Regions from separate parts of the Kitasatospora sp. NPDC001309 genome, predicted to be linked through region 2. Evidence: predicted binding sites of a transcription regulator. Region 2 holds the regulator's gene; the other holds the start of a gene.
The links. Region 2 encodes HspR, which represses chaperone genes until heat shock. Its sites were predicted from a motif close to TTGAGNNNNNNNNNCTCAA; they were not measured.
Positions count from the first base shown of each region.

Region 1: a site for HspR is predicted at 4,517-4,535, ahead of lon (endopeptidase La). Genes of this name have one in related genera too.

Region 1 covers NZ_JBIAXC010000002.1:91,551-97,729, forward strand. Annotated here, with positions in the region: gene ACFY2K_RS02675 (multifunctional oxoglutarate decarboxylase/oxoglutarate dehydrogenase thiamine pyrophosphate-binding subunit/dihydrolipoyllysine-residue succinyltransferase subunit) at 1-726, opposite strand, end outside; gene ACFY2K_RS02680 (sensor histidine kinase) at 1,014-2,144, opposite strand; gene ACFY2K_RS02685 (response regulator transcription factor) at 2,225-2,962, opposite strand; gene ACFY2K_RS02690 (rhomboid-like protein) at 3,528-4,391, shown strand; gene lon (endopeptidase La) at 4,558-6,179, shown strand, end outside.
Region 2 covers NZ_JBIAXC010000006.1:273,921-280,099, forward strand. Annotated here, with positions in the region: gene ACFY2K_RS09115 (hypothetical protein) at 1-236, opposite strand, end outside; gene ACFY2K_RS09120 (helix-turn-helix domain-containing protein) at 839-1,834, opposite strand; gene ACFY2K_RS09125 (heat shock protein transcriptional repressor HspR) at 2,039-2,551, opposite strand; gene dnaJ (molecular chaperone DnaJ) at 2,601-3,758, opposite strand; gene grpE (nucleotide exchange factor GrpE) at 3,982-4,602, opposite strand; gene dnaK (molecular chaperone DnaK) at 4,599-6,179, opposite strand, start outside.

The sequences.
Region 1 (6,179 bases), on a different contig from region 2:
GAAGAAGTCGAGGGTCTCGGCCTTCTTGATGGCCGCGACGACGAGCTGGCGGTCGCCGTTCGGCTTGACCAGGTCGATCGCCAGGCCGAGGTTGACGTGCTCCGGCTTGACCAGGAAGGCCTTGCCGTCCTCCACCTTGTAGCTGTGGTTCATGCCCGGGGCGGCCTTGATGGCCTGGACCAGGGCGTAACCGATCAGGTGGGTGAAGGAGACCTTGCCACCGCGGGCGCGCTGCAGGTGGTTGTTGATGACGATGCGGTTGTCGATCAACAGCTTCGCCGGGACGGCGCGGACCGAGGTCGCGGTCGGCACCTCCAGCGAGGCGTCCATGTTGGTGGCGACGGCCTTGGCCGGGCCGCGCAGCTGCACCAGCTCGGGGCCGGCCGCGGCGGTGGCGGCGGGCGCGGCCGGAGCGGCGGCCTTGGGGGCCGGGGGCGCGGCGGGCGCGGCGGCGAGCGGGGCGGCGGGCGCAGCCGGCGCAGCAGCAGCGGCGGGCGCGGGGGCAGCGGCAGGGGTCGGCGTGGGGCCGGCCTGGGTCGCGGCCTGGGTCACTGGGGTCACCTCGGTACCGGGCTTGTAGTCGGCGAAAAAGTCCCACCAGGCTCGGTCGACCGAGTTCGGGTCCTGGAGGTACTGCTGGTAGATCTCATCGACGAGCCACTCATTGGGGCCGAAGCCAGTGGAGCTTGCCGAGCTGTTGGGGGTTTCAGGGGACTGTGGCGACACGGCGGCAACCGCCCTCTTCCGCTTCCTTTTGGGATGTTTGGACAGCGGGGATTAAGGCTACGCCCCTGACCAGTGATCGCGCAGTCCCCGGGCCCCAGGCGTCGCCCAGATCACAGTCCTGACCTGCAGATTGGCTGAAAAAGTGCGTTAGAAAGCCGTATCTGCGGGGAACCGATCGGGCCCGATCACCCCATAAATCGGGGCGAAAGCGGACAAAAGCCCAGGTTCATCCGTCGACGATCTTCGTATGCGTCTGTGCCGGATCTGTGACAAATGTCCCGACCGGCTCAGGACTGCCCGGGCAGCCGGACCTCGATCCGGCAGCCGCTCGGCGACTCGGCGACGGCGATCCGTCCGCCGTGCAGGTCCACCGCCCAGCGGGCGATCGCCAGGCCCAGCCCGGTGCCGCCGTCCGAGCCCGGCCCGGAGGCCGTCGCGGTGCCGCTGCGGCTGAACCGCTCGAAGACCCGGCCGCGGTCCGCCGGCGGGATGCCGGGGCCCTCGTCCTGGACCTCCAGGAGCAGGCCGCCGTCCTCGCCGTCGGGCCGGGCGCGCACCGTCACGGTGCCGCCGGGCGGGGAGTGCTTGCAGGCGTTGTCGACCAGGTTGGCGACCACCTGGTGGAGGCGTTCCGGGTCCGCCACGGCGGTCAGGCCGACCGGGCTGACCTCCAGGGCGAGCCGGACGTCACCGCGCCGGGAGAAGGCCCCGCCGGCCGTCGCGCCGTCCACGGTGACCCCGCGCAGCACGCCGTCCAGGAACTCGCGCACCTCGAACGGGCGGGCGTCCAGGTCGACCACGCCGTCGTCGATCTTGGAGAGGTCCAGCAGGTGGGTGACCAGGCGGCCGAGCCGCTCGGTCTGCTCCAGGGCCGCCCCCAGGGTCGCCGGATTGGGCTGGACGACGCCGTCCACCACGTTCTCCAGCACGGCGCGCAGCGCGGCGATCGGCGTGCGCAGCTCGTGCGAGACGTTGGCGACGAGTTCGCGGCGGTGCCGGTCGGCGGCCTGGAGGTCGGCGGCCATGCCGTTGAAGGCGGCGGCCAGCTCGCCGATCTCGTCGCGCGAGTTCACCTCGACCCGGCGGCTGTAGTCGCCGGAGGCCATCGCGCGGGCGGCGTCCGTCATCTCGCGCAGCGGGGCGGTGAGCCCGTGCGCGAGGAACTGCATGAACAGCAGCGAGGCGATCATGGAGAAGACCATGATGATCCGGATCTGGGTCTCGGACCGGATCGCCACGACCACCATCCCGGTGGCCAGGAACACGGAGACGATCACCAGCAGGGCGAGCTTGCCCTTGATGGAGCGGACCGGGTCGAGCGGACGGATGTCGGCCCAGACCCGGCTGGCCGCACGGGCGGCCAGGGTCTGCGGGCGCGCGCCGTCGGCGTCCCCGTTGCGTTGCTGTGGAAAGGTCATTGCTCCCCTGTGATCCCCGCGTGTTGTCACGGCGGTGCCGGGACACGGGCCCCCCGGTGGCCCGTCGCCCGGAGCCCCCGTCAGGAGAGCGGGGCCTCCAGCGCGTATCCGACGCCGTGGACGGTGCGGATCCAGCTGGCGCCGATCTTGCGGCGCAGCGCCTTCACGTGGCTGTCCACGGTCCGGGTGCCGGACGCGTCGGTCCAGTCCCAGACCTCGGCCAGCAGCTGCTCGCGGGTGAGCACCGCGCGCGGCTGGGCGGCCAGGCAGGCCAGCAGGTCGAACTCGGTCGGCGTCAGGTGGACGTCGCCCGAGGCGAGTCGGACCCGGCGCTGCACGTGGTCGATCTCCAGTTCGCCGAAGCGAAGGCTGCCGAGCGCGGGCGTGCGGGCCGCCTGCTGGGCGCGCTCGACGCGGCGCAGCAGCACGTTGACCCGGGCGGCCAGTTCGCGCATGGAGAACGGCTTGGTCATGTAGTCGTCGGCACCGACGCCGAGGCCGACCAGCAGGTCCGTCTCGTCGTCGCGGGCGGTCAGCATCAGTACCGGCACCGGGCGTTGGGCCTGGATCCGGCGGCACACCTCCAGCCCGTCGAAGCCGGGCAGCATGATGTCCAGGACCACCAGGTCCGGCTGCCAGGTGTGGAAGCCGTCCACCGCGCCGGGGCCGTCGTGGGCCACGGCGACCTTGAACCCCTCGGCGCCCAGTCGCGCCGCGATCGACTCGGCGATCGTGGGTTCGTCCTCCACCACCAGCACTCTGCGCTGGCTGCTCACAGTGCCGCCGGTGTTGGGGTTGTCCTGCTGAATTTCTGTCACGGTCACGCCACCGCCCCCAGGGCTGCGGGCCGGCCACCTGTGGGGATGGCGGGGCTCCGCTCGTAGTCTTGTTCCGTCGTGGACTGTGCCGGGTCCGCCGTCCCGTTCGTGCACCGGGGAGTGGAGGACGGATGGTCTTCCGCCCACTCCTCCCACGCACTTCGCAGCGTACGGACAGCGGATGCCTCCCGGCAGGCGGACCGGACGTTTCCGGCCCGCTGGGCCGGCTGTCCGGCCGCCCTCGGGCCCACCGAAGGAGTGGGCACGGGCCGATACCTTACCCGGCGAATTTTCACTGCGTAACGGTACGTATGCAGTCCAGTTGACGCCAAGTCGCCGGTCAGAGGCCCTACTGACGCGTTAATCGGGAGAAGGTCTGGACCAATGTCGGGAATCCGGCCGGTCCCGTCGTCGACGGTCTTCACGGGCTTTTCTCAGGTGCCTCTCAGAACCTCGACGTAGCGTGGCCGCGACAACGCCCCGCAGGGCGGAATCCGGCCTCCGCGCCGGGGCGTCGGGCGCCCTCCGGGCGCCGTGCGGCTGCGGGTGTGGGAGCGGAGGCGTCATGGCTGGACTGCGGTGGGGTGCCGGCGGGCGCGCGCCTTCGGGGGCGCCGTACGGAATGCTCCCGGCCCGGTTGCGCGGCGGTCCCGTCGAATGGCTGCTGGAACGCGTGCCGACACCTCGGCGGACCCCGTTCACGATCGGATATCTCGCGGTCGTCGGCGTCACCTCGACCTTCGCCGGGATCGCCGATCCGGAACTCGTCCAGCGTTTGCAGGAAGCCTCCAGCTCGGACGGCCACAACCTGCTCCAGCACCCGCTGCGCGCCCTGTTGCTGAGTGGTTTCTGGGTGGCCGGGGGATCGTGGCTGCCCTACCTGTGGGGTTTCGCCTTCACCCTGGCCCCGCTGGAGCGCCGGGTCGGCCCGGCCCGGGCGGCGGCGGTGTTCGCCGCCGGGCACGTGGCGGCCACCCTGCTCTCCCAGGGCGTGGTGATCACCGCGGTGGAGACCGGGCGGCTGGCCCCGGCGGCGATGGACCAGCTGGACATCGGCGTCAGCTACGGCGTGCTCGCCTGCCTGGGCGCGGCCGCCGGGGCGCTGCCGCCGCGCGCGCGGGCGGTGGCGCTGGCCGGCGTCGGGCTGATGCTCGCCCAGCAGATCGCCACCCAGAAGGACCTGGTCACGGCGGTGGGGCACCCGGCCGCGCTGCTCACCGGGATGGCGCTGTGGCGCTGGCTGGGCCGGATCGAGCGGCGCCCGCCCGGGCCGCGGCTGCGCCCGGCCCGGGTGCGGGCGGCCGGCTCCGCCGCTTCCCCGTCCGCCTCCTCGGTGCTCTCCTCCGTGCTCTCCGCGGTCGTCCCCTCGATCGTCCCCCCGGCCGCCGGGGCGGTGCGGGCCGGGCGCCGGCCGTCCACCGCGCGCTGACGCCGGGGCCCTCTTGGGCCGTTCTTTCCGCTCCCTTTTGACGAGGCCTCCCCCCGGCCGTTCCGGTGACGGCCCTGTTCGCTCACAGCGAACAAGGTGCGGGGAACAACCGGCGCCCGCGAATCCTTAGTCAGGTCGACTCAAGTTCACTGACCGGGGAGAGATCATGGCATCGACGTCCACACCGCTCACCCTGCCCGTGCTGCCCCTCGACGACGAGGTCGTGCTCCCGGGCATGGTCGTCCCGCTGGACCTCAAGGACACCGAGGTGCGCGCCGCGGTCGAGGCCGCCCGTGCCGCGGCCACCGGCTCCGGCAAGCCCCAGGTCCTGCTGGTCCCGCGGGTGGACGGCTCGTACGCGGCGGCCGGCACGCTGGCCACCGTGGAACAGGTCGGCCGGCTGGCCGACGGCGACCCGGCGGCGCTGGTGCGCGCCGTGCGCCGGGTCCGGATCGGGGTCGGCACCACCGGCCCCGGCGCCGCCCTCTGGGTGGAGACCACACCGTTCAAGGAGTCCTCGGTCGGCACGCCGGTGGCCGGGCGGGCCGCCGAGCTGGTCAAGGAGTACAAGGCGCTGTCCACCCAGTGGCTGCGCAAGCGCGGCGCCTGGCAGATCGTCGACCGGGTGGCGCAGATCGAGGGCGTCGGCGAGCTCGCCGACAACATCGGCTACGCGCCCTTCGCCACCGCCGAGCAGAAGCTCAAGGTGCTGCTGGAGGCCGACCAGGTCGCCCGCCTGGAGTACGCGCTCACCCTGCTGCGCGACCACCTCGCCGAGGAGGAGGTCAACGACACCATCCGCAAGGACGTCGAGGAGGGCGTGGCCAAGCAGCAGAAGGAGTTCCTGCTCCGCCGCCAGCTGGAGGCCGTCCGCAAGGAGCTGGCCGAGCTGAACGGCGACCCGGCCGACGAGGAGGGCGACTACCGCGCCCGGGTCGAGGCCGCCGACCTGCCCGGGAAGGTCCGCGAGGCCGCGCTCAAGGAGGTCGACAAGCTGGAGCGCTCCTCCGACCAGTCGCCCGAGGGCTCCTGGATCCGCACCTGGCTGGACACCGTCCTGGAGCTGCCCTGGAACGAGCGCACCGAGGACGCGTACGACATCGCCGGCGCCCGCGCCGTGCTCGACGCCGACCACGCCGGCCTCGGCGACGTCAAGGAGCGGATCGTCGAGTACCTGGCCGTCCGCAAGCGCCGGACCGACCAGGGGCTCGGCCAGATCGGCGGCCGCCGAGGAGGCGCGGTGCTCGCCCTGGTCGGGCCGCCCGGCGTCGGCAAGACCTCGCTCGGCGAGAGCGTGGCCCGCGCGATGGGCCGTACCTTCGTCCGGGTCGCGCTCGGCGGCGTCCGGGACGAGGCGGAGATCCGCGGCCACCGGCGCACCTACGTCGGAGCCCTGCCCGGCCGGCTGGTGCGGGCGATCAAGGAGGCCGGATCGATGAACCCGGTCGTCCTGCTCGACGAGATCGACAAGGTCGGCTCCGACTACCGGGGCGACCCGTCCGCCGCCCTGCTGGAGGTGCTGGACCCGGCCCAGAACCACACCTTCCGCGACCACTACCTGGAGGTCGAACTCGACCTCTCCGACGTGGTCTTCCTCGCCACCGCCAACGTGCTGGAGGCCATCCCCGAGCCGCTGCTCGACCGGATGGAGCTGGTCCGCCTGGACGGCTACACCGAGGACGAGAAGGTCGTCATCGCCCGCGACCACCTGCTCCCGCGCCAGCTGGAGAAGGCCGGCCTGGCCGACGGACAGGTCGCCGTGGACGAGGAGGCGCTGCGCCGGCTCGC
Region 2 (6,179 bases):
CGGGGCTCGGGTGCCCGGCCGGCGACGGTCCAGGCATCGCTGTGGTGCGCGCTGTACACGGCGGCACCGCTGCGCAGGAGGGTGGTGCGGAGCGTCGTCAGCCGCGTCCGGCTGGCGAGCGTCACCACGCTGTCCGCGGGGCCGGTCAGCCGCATCAGCGGCGCGGCCAGGAACACACGTGCACGCCGACCCTCAGGGGCCTGGCTGTCGTTGTGACGCAGGTAGGGCTCGGTCATGTCGACTCCGGGGGATTGCCTTAAGGCCTATCGGCACGCCGACTGGCGGGAACATGGGCTGCTCAGGCTTTGGGCTTGTCTTGTGTGGTGAGGTACTGGTCGCTCGTTTGAATGGGCATTGCCAAGTTTGCCAGGCTTGCTGAGACCATCGAGAGCGAACTGATCGTCCATCGATCCGGCCCGTCGCGTCCAGGGTTGCCCTGTGTCATCTGGCTGCCTGGCAGGGAGATGACGCAGCTGACTCTGTGGGTGAGCTTGGCAGCTACGAGTGTTATGCGGCAGCATGTGGACGATAGTGCTTCTCTTGCTGATTCGTTCGATACAAGACGGAAGGGGTGGGCGCATGTCTCGCATGTACCGATTTGTCCGTAGGGCGCTGCTGCCTCTGGCCATTGGTGCGGCTGCTCTGGTGGGTGTGTATCTCACGGCAGTTGATGCTGATGCCCCGCCCGCGTCTGTGTCGGCGGCTGTTTCTGTTGCTGACGACCTGGGGTGGTCCTGACGATCGTCTTGGCGGTTCCGTTTTGAGTGGGCGCCAGGGCAGGAGCGGCGAAGCCGCGTTGGGCCGGGACTTCGGAAAGGCCCACTGCAAGGCGTCGGCCTTACTGGGGTGGCACCTCTGAAGCTCTGGCGAGGGCGTATCCGAGCTGGAACAGGGAGTCGACGTTGTACTCCTCCCTCATCTCCGCGATGTGTCGAGCCAGCGTGCGCTCGCTGATGCCCAACCGCCTTGCTATGACTCGGTGATTGGTGCCGGCAAGAAGTAGGTCGATGACCGTCTGGCGCAGACGGGACACCACCTGCTGGGGTACGGCCCGGTCTCCATCGAAATCAAGTGCCCGGTTCCAGCTTGGTTCGAACACTGCCTCGGCGAGATAGTTGGCAATGGTTGGCTCAAATATAAAGGCGGCCGAGGTCATGTCGTCTGCGATTGGAATGACCGCAATTCGCCGATCTATGACAATCAAGCGAATATAGGGTTCGTCCAGAGTCCGGTACTGTCCGCCGGCCTTGGCGAGTTTCGCCACGTAGTCCCGTGTTGGCTGGTGGTAGCGGGTGCTGGCGTGGTAGATCGTGCGCATTGTCGTTCCACGGTGCAGCGTTTCCAGGTCTCGCTCGATCATGGCGTCGAGGAGCTCTGGCGGTCGCGGTCCTCCTGGCTGGAGCGCCAGTGCCTCTTCCATTCCGGCGGAAATGCACTGGCCTAGGCGCTGATTGATGAGAACCTTTCCATGGATGTATTCGATCGAGCCGCCCGTCTGGCGCTGGGAATGGAATTCATTGGAGAGCTCTTGGAGCTCAAGTGGCAGTGAAACGGCGCGTGACAGCAAGTCCAGCGCTTGCCTTTGCCAGGTGTTGCTGATGCGATCGGCGAGTTGAGCGGGATCAACTGCAACGAGGATGCCGGGCTCGTCCGAATCGGGGACAAGCAGTCCTATGTCGATCAACTCGGCCAGCGGATTGCCGCTCTCGGGGTAATGAGCATTGCTGGGAAAACGCCCACCATTTTGGACAATCTCCAGGTACGCGGTGCGCGCTTCTGCCGAGAGGGCGTGTGGCCCACCTTGGGTGGAAGCCGCGTGGGCTCGTCCACTCATTTGCGGCTCCCTGCCGTCGATCCGAAGATGTCCAAGATCTGGTCTCCTGGATTTTAGGGTGCCGATCCTCGGTCGGAGGATGGTCAGGACGTTCCGTACTGGTTCGGGCCGCTGGTCGGCTGCCACTCTCTCACCGCAACGCAGCCGCCGGCACCCCCCGAACAGGAGGGAGCCGGCGGCTGGTGGTGCGGTGCGGGCCCCGGGTCAGCGCTTGGGGCGCCAGACGACGAGGGCGCTGGATTGGGGGGTGGGGGGCTGGTAGGGGACGAGGTCGCGGCGGTAGGAGGCGTGGACGGCGGCCTCGCGCTGCTGGAGGGCGGTGGCGGCGCCTTCGAGGGAGTCGGCCAGTTCGGTGATGCGCGACTGGAGGGCGCTGACCTGGTTCTCCAGCTCGATGATCCGCTTGATGCCGGCCAGGTTGATGCCCTCGTCCTGGGAGAGCCGCTGGACCTCGCGCAGCTGCTGGATGTCCCGGGCGGAGTAGCGGCGGCCGCGGCCGGCGGTGCGGTCGGGGCAGACCAGGCCGAGGCGGTCGTACTGGCGCAGGGTCTGCGGGTGGAGGCCGGAGAGTTCGGCGGCGACCGAGATGACGTACACCGGGGTGTCCTCGGTGAGGACGTACTGCGGCGCGGACGCGGCGCGGCGGGGGCGGCCGCCGGCGGGGTTGCCGGGGAGGCCTTCGCCGAGGCCCGGGCCGATCGGGCCGTTGGAGGCCATCGGGTCCATCGGGTTCGTCGGGTTCAGCGGGTTCGGGGACATCTGGTCGTCACGCTCCCTTCGCCGCCCGGAAGAGAGCGGCTCGTGGGTCGTCGGAGGCGGTGGCCTCGCGGTACTGCTCCAGGGCGTCCAGCGCGTCACCGGCGACGTGCTGGGGGACGACGACCTCGACGGTGACGAGGAGGTCGCCGCGGGTGCCGTCCTTGCGGGTGGCGCCCTTGCCGCGGGCGCGCATGGTGAGGCCGTTGGCGCTGCCCGGGGGGAGCTTGAGCTTCACGGCGGGGCCGTTCAGCGTGGGCACCTCGATGGTGGCGCCGAGGGCGGCCTCGGGGAAGGTGACCGGGACGGTGACGGTGAGGTTGTCGCCCTTGCGCCCGAACACCGGGTGGGGGTCGACGTGCACGGTGACGTAGAGGTCACCGGGCTGGCCGCCGCGTTCGCCCTGGGCGCCCTTGCCCTTGAGCCGGATCCGCTGGTCGGCCTGGACGCCGGCCGGGATGCGGACCTGCATGGTGCGGGCGGAGCTGGCCCGGCCGCTGCCGTGGCAGTCGGGGCACGGGTCGTCGACGATCATGCCCCGGCCGCGGCAGTCCTTGCAGGGCTCGGAGAGCGCGAAGGCGCCCTGGCCGCGGCTGACGGTGCCGGCGCCGACGCAGGTCGGGCAGACCCGGGGGGTGGTGCCGGTCTTGGCGCCGGTGCCGTTGCAGAGCCGGCAGGGGGCCTGGCTGGTCATCCGCAGCGGGACGGTCGCGCCGTCGACGGCCTCCTCGAAGGAGAGCGTCACCTCGGTCTCGACGTCGGCTCCGCGCCGGGGCTGGGCCTGCCGGGCGCCGCCGCGGTTGAAGAGGCCGCCGAAGACGTCGCCGAGTCCGCCGCCGCCACCGCTGCCCTGGTTGCCGTTGAAGAGGTCGCCGAAGTCGAAGCCGTAGCCACCGGCGCCGCCGGGGCCGCCGGTGCGGAAGCCGCCGTTGGCGAAGAGGCTGCGGGCCTCGTCGTACTCCTTGCGGCGCTTCTCGTCGGAGAGGACGTCGTACGCCTCGGAGATGTCCTTGAAGCGCTCCTCGGCCTTGGCGTCGCCCTTGTTCGCGTCCGGGTGGAACTCGCGCGCCAGCTTGCGGTAGGTCTTCTTGATCTCGGTGGCGGTGGCGTCCTTGGGCACGCCGAGGACCTTGTAGTAGTCCTTCTCGACAAAGTCCTTGCCGCTCATGCGCCCACCTCGCTCCGCCCGGAAGCCGCTGAGCGGTTCACGCACCCCTCGATGGTTCGCTCGCTGTGCTCGCTCACCGCTCCCGACACCTCCCGATGTCCATCGTCACTGCGCTGTCAACAGCCGCCGGAAGAAGCGCTGCTGACAGCGCGCTGCGGAGCCGGCCGCCGTACTGGCCGGCGTACGACTCCGCAGCGCACTGGTTGTCAGCTGTCACAGGTTGTCAGCTGTCCGAGCCACCGTCGGACTTGTCCTTCTCGGCGGACTTCGCGTCGGCGTCCGGGCCGGGCGTCGTCTGGGTGCCGGGCTGGGGCTCGGCCACGGCGACCATCGCCGGGCGGATGATCCGCTCGCCGATGCGGTAGCCGGGCTGGAGGATCTGGACGCAGGTGTCCTCGGTGACGTCCGAGGAGTAGCTGTGCATCAGCGCCTCGTGCTGCGTCGGGTCGAAGGGCTCGCCCTCCTTGCCGAACTGCTGCAGGCCCAGCTTGGCGACGACCATCTCCAGGGAGTCGGAGACGGACTTGAAGCCGCCCGTCACCTCGCCGTGCTCGCGGGCGCGGCCGATGTCGTCCAGGACGGGGATCAGGGACTCCAGGATGTTGGAGACCGCGATCTCGCGGACGGTCAGCCGGTCGCGCTCGACCCGCTTGCGGTAGTTCTGGTACTCGGCCTGCAGTCGCTGCAGGTCCGCGGTGCGCTCGGCCAGCTCGCGCTTGGCCGTGGAGAGCTCCTCGGGGGTCTCGCCGGCACCGGCCGAGGCGGCTTCCTCGGCGGCCTTGATCACGGCCTCCTCGGCGGCGGAGTCGTCGCCGGGCTTGCCGCCCTGCGGCTTGTCCGTCATGCCGACGCACCGCCCTTGGGCTTCTCGTCGTCGACGATCTCGGCGTCGACGACGTCGTCCTCCTTGGCGTGGGCGGAGTCGCCGGCCGCGGCGGCACCGGCACCGGCGGCGTCGGCGTTGGCGTAGAGCGCCTGGCCGAGCTTCTGGGCGGTGGTGGAGACCTTCTCGGAGGCCTCGCGGATCTTCGCGATGTCCTCGCCCTTGAGGGCTTCCTTGAGCTCGCCGATGGCGGTCTCGACCTCGGTCTTGACGTCGGCCGGCAGCTTGTCGGAGTTGTCGGCGATGAACTTCTCGGTCGAGTAGACGAGCTGCTCGGCGGAGTTGCGGGTCTCGACGGCCTCGCGGCGCTTGTGGTCGTCCTCGGCGTACTGCTCGGCCTCGCGGCGCATGCGGTCGACCTCGTCCTTCGGCAGCGAGGAGCCGCCGGTGACGGTCATCTTCTGCTCCTTGCCGGTGCCGAGGTCCTTCGCGCCGACGTGCATGATGCCGTTGGCGTCGATGTCGAAGGTGACCTCGATCTGCGGCAGGCCGCGCGGCGCCGGCGGGAGGCCGGTCAGCTCGAACATCCCGAGCTTCTTGTTGTACGCGGCGATCTCGCGCTCGCCCTGGTAGACCTGGATCTGCACGGACGGCTGGTTGTCCTCGGCCGTGGTGAAGATCTCGGAGCGCTTGGTCGGGATCGTGGTGTTGCGCTCGATCAGCTTGGTCATGATGCCGCCCTTGGTCTCGATGCCGAGGGACAGCGGGGTGACGTCGAGCAGCAGGACGTCCTTGACCTCGCCCTTGAGGACACCGGCCTGGAGCGCGGCGCCGATGGCGACGACCTCGTCCGGGTTGACGCCCTTGTTGGCGTCCTGGCCGCCGGTCAGCTCCTTGACGAGCTCGGCGACGGCGGGCATGCGGGTCGAGCCACCGACCAGGACGACGTGGTCGATCTCGGAGAGCGAGATGCCGGCGTCCTTGATCACGTTGTGGAACGGGACCTTGCAGCGGTCCAGCAGGTCCGCGGTCAGCTGCTGGAACTGGGAGCGGGTGAGCTTCTCGTCCAGGTGCAGCGGGCCCTCGGCGGAGGCCGTGATGTAGGGCAGGTTGATCGAGGTCTCGGAGGACGAGGACAGCTCGATCTTGGCCTTCTCGGCAGCCTCGCGCAGACGCTGCAGGGCCATCTTGTCCTTGGACAGGTCGACGCCGTGGCCGGACTGGAAGACCTTGACCAGGTGGTCGACGACGCGCTGGTCCCAGTCGTCGCCGCCGAGGTGGTTGTCACCGTTGGTGGCCTTCACCTCGACGACCCCGTCGCCGATCTCCAGCAGGGAGACGTCGAAGGTGCCGCCGCCGAGGTCGAAGACCAGGATGGTCTGGTCGTCCTTGTCCAGGCCGTAGGCCAGGGCGGCCGCGGTGGGCTCGTTGACGATGCGCAGGACGTTGAGGCCCGCGATCTCACCGGCCTCCTTGGTGGCCTGGCGCTCCGAGTCGTTGAAGTACGCCGGGACGGTGATGACGGCGTCGGTGACGGTCTCGCCCAGGTAGGCCTCGGCGTCGCGCTTCAGCTTCTGCAGCACGAAGGCCGAGATCTG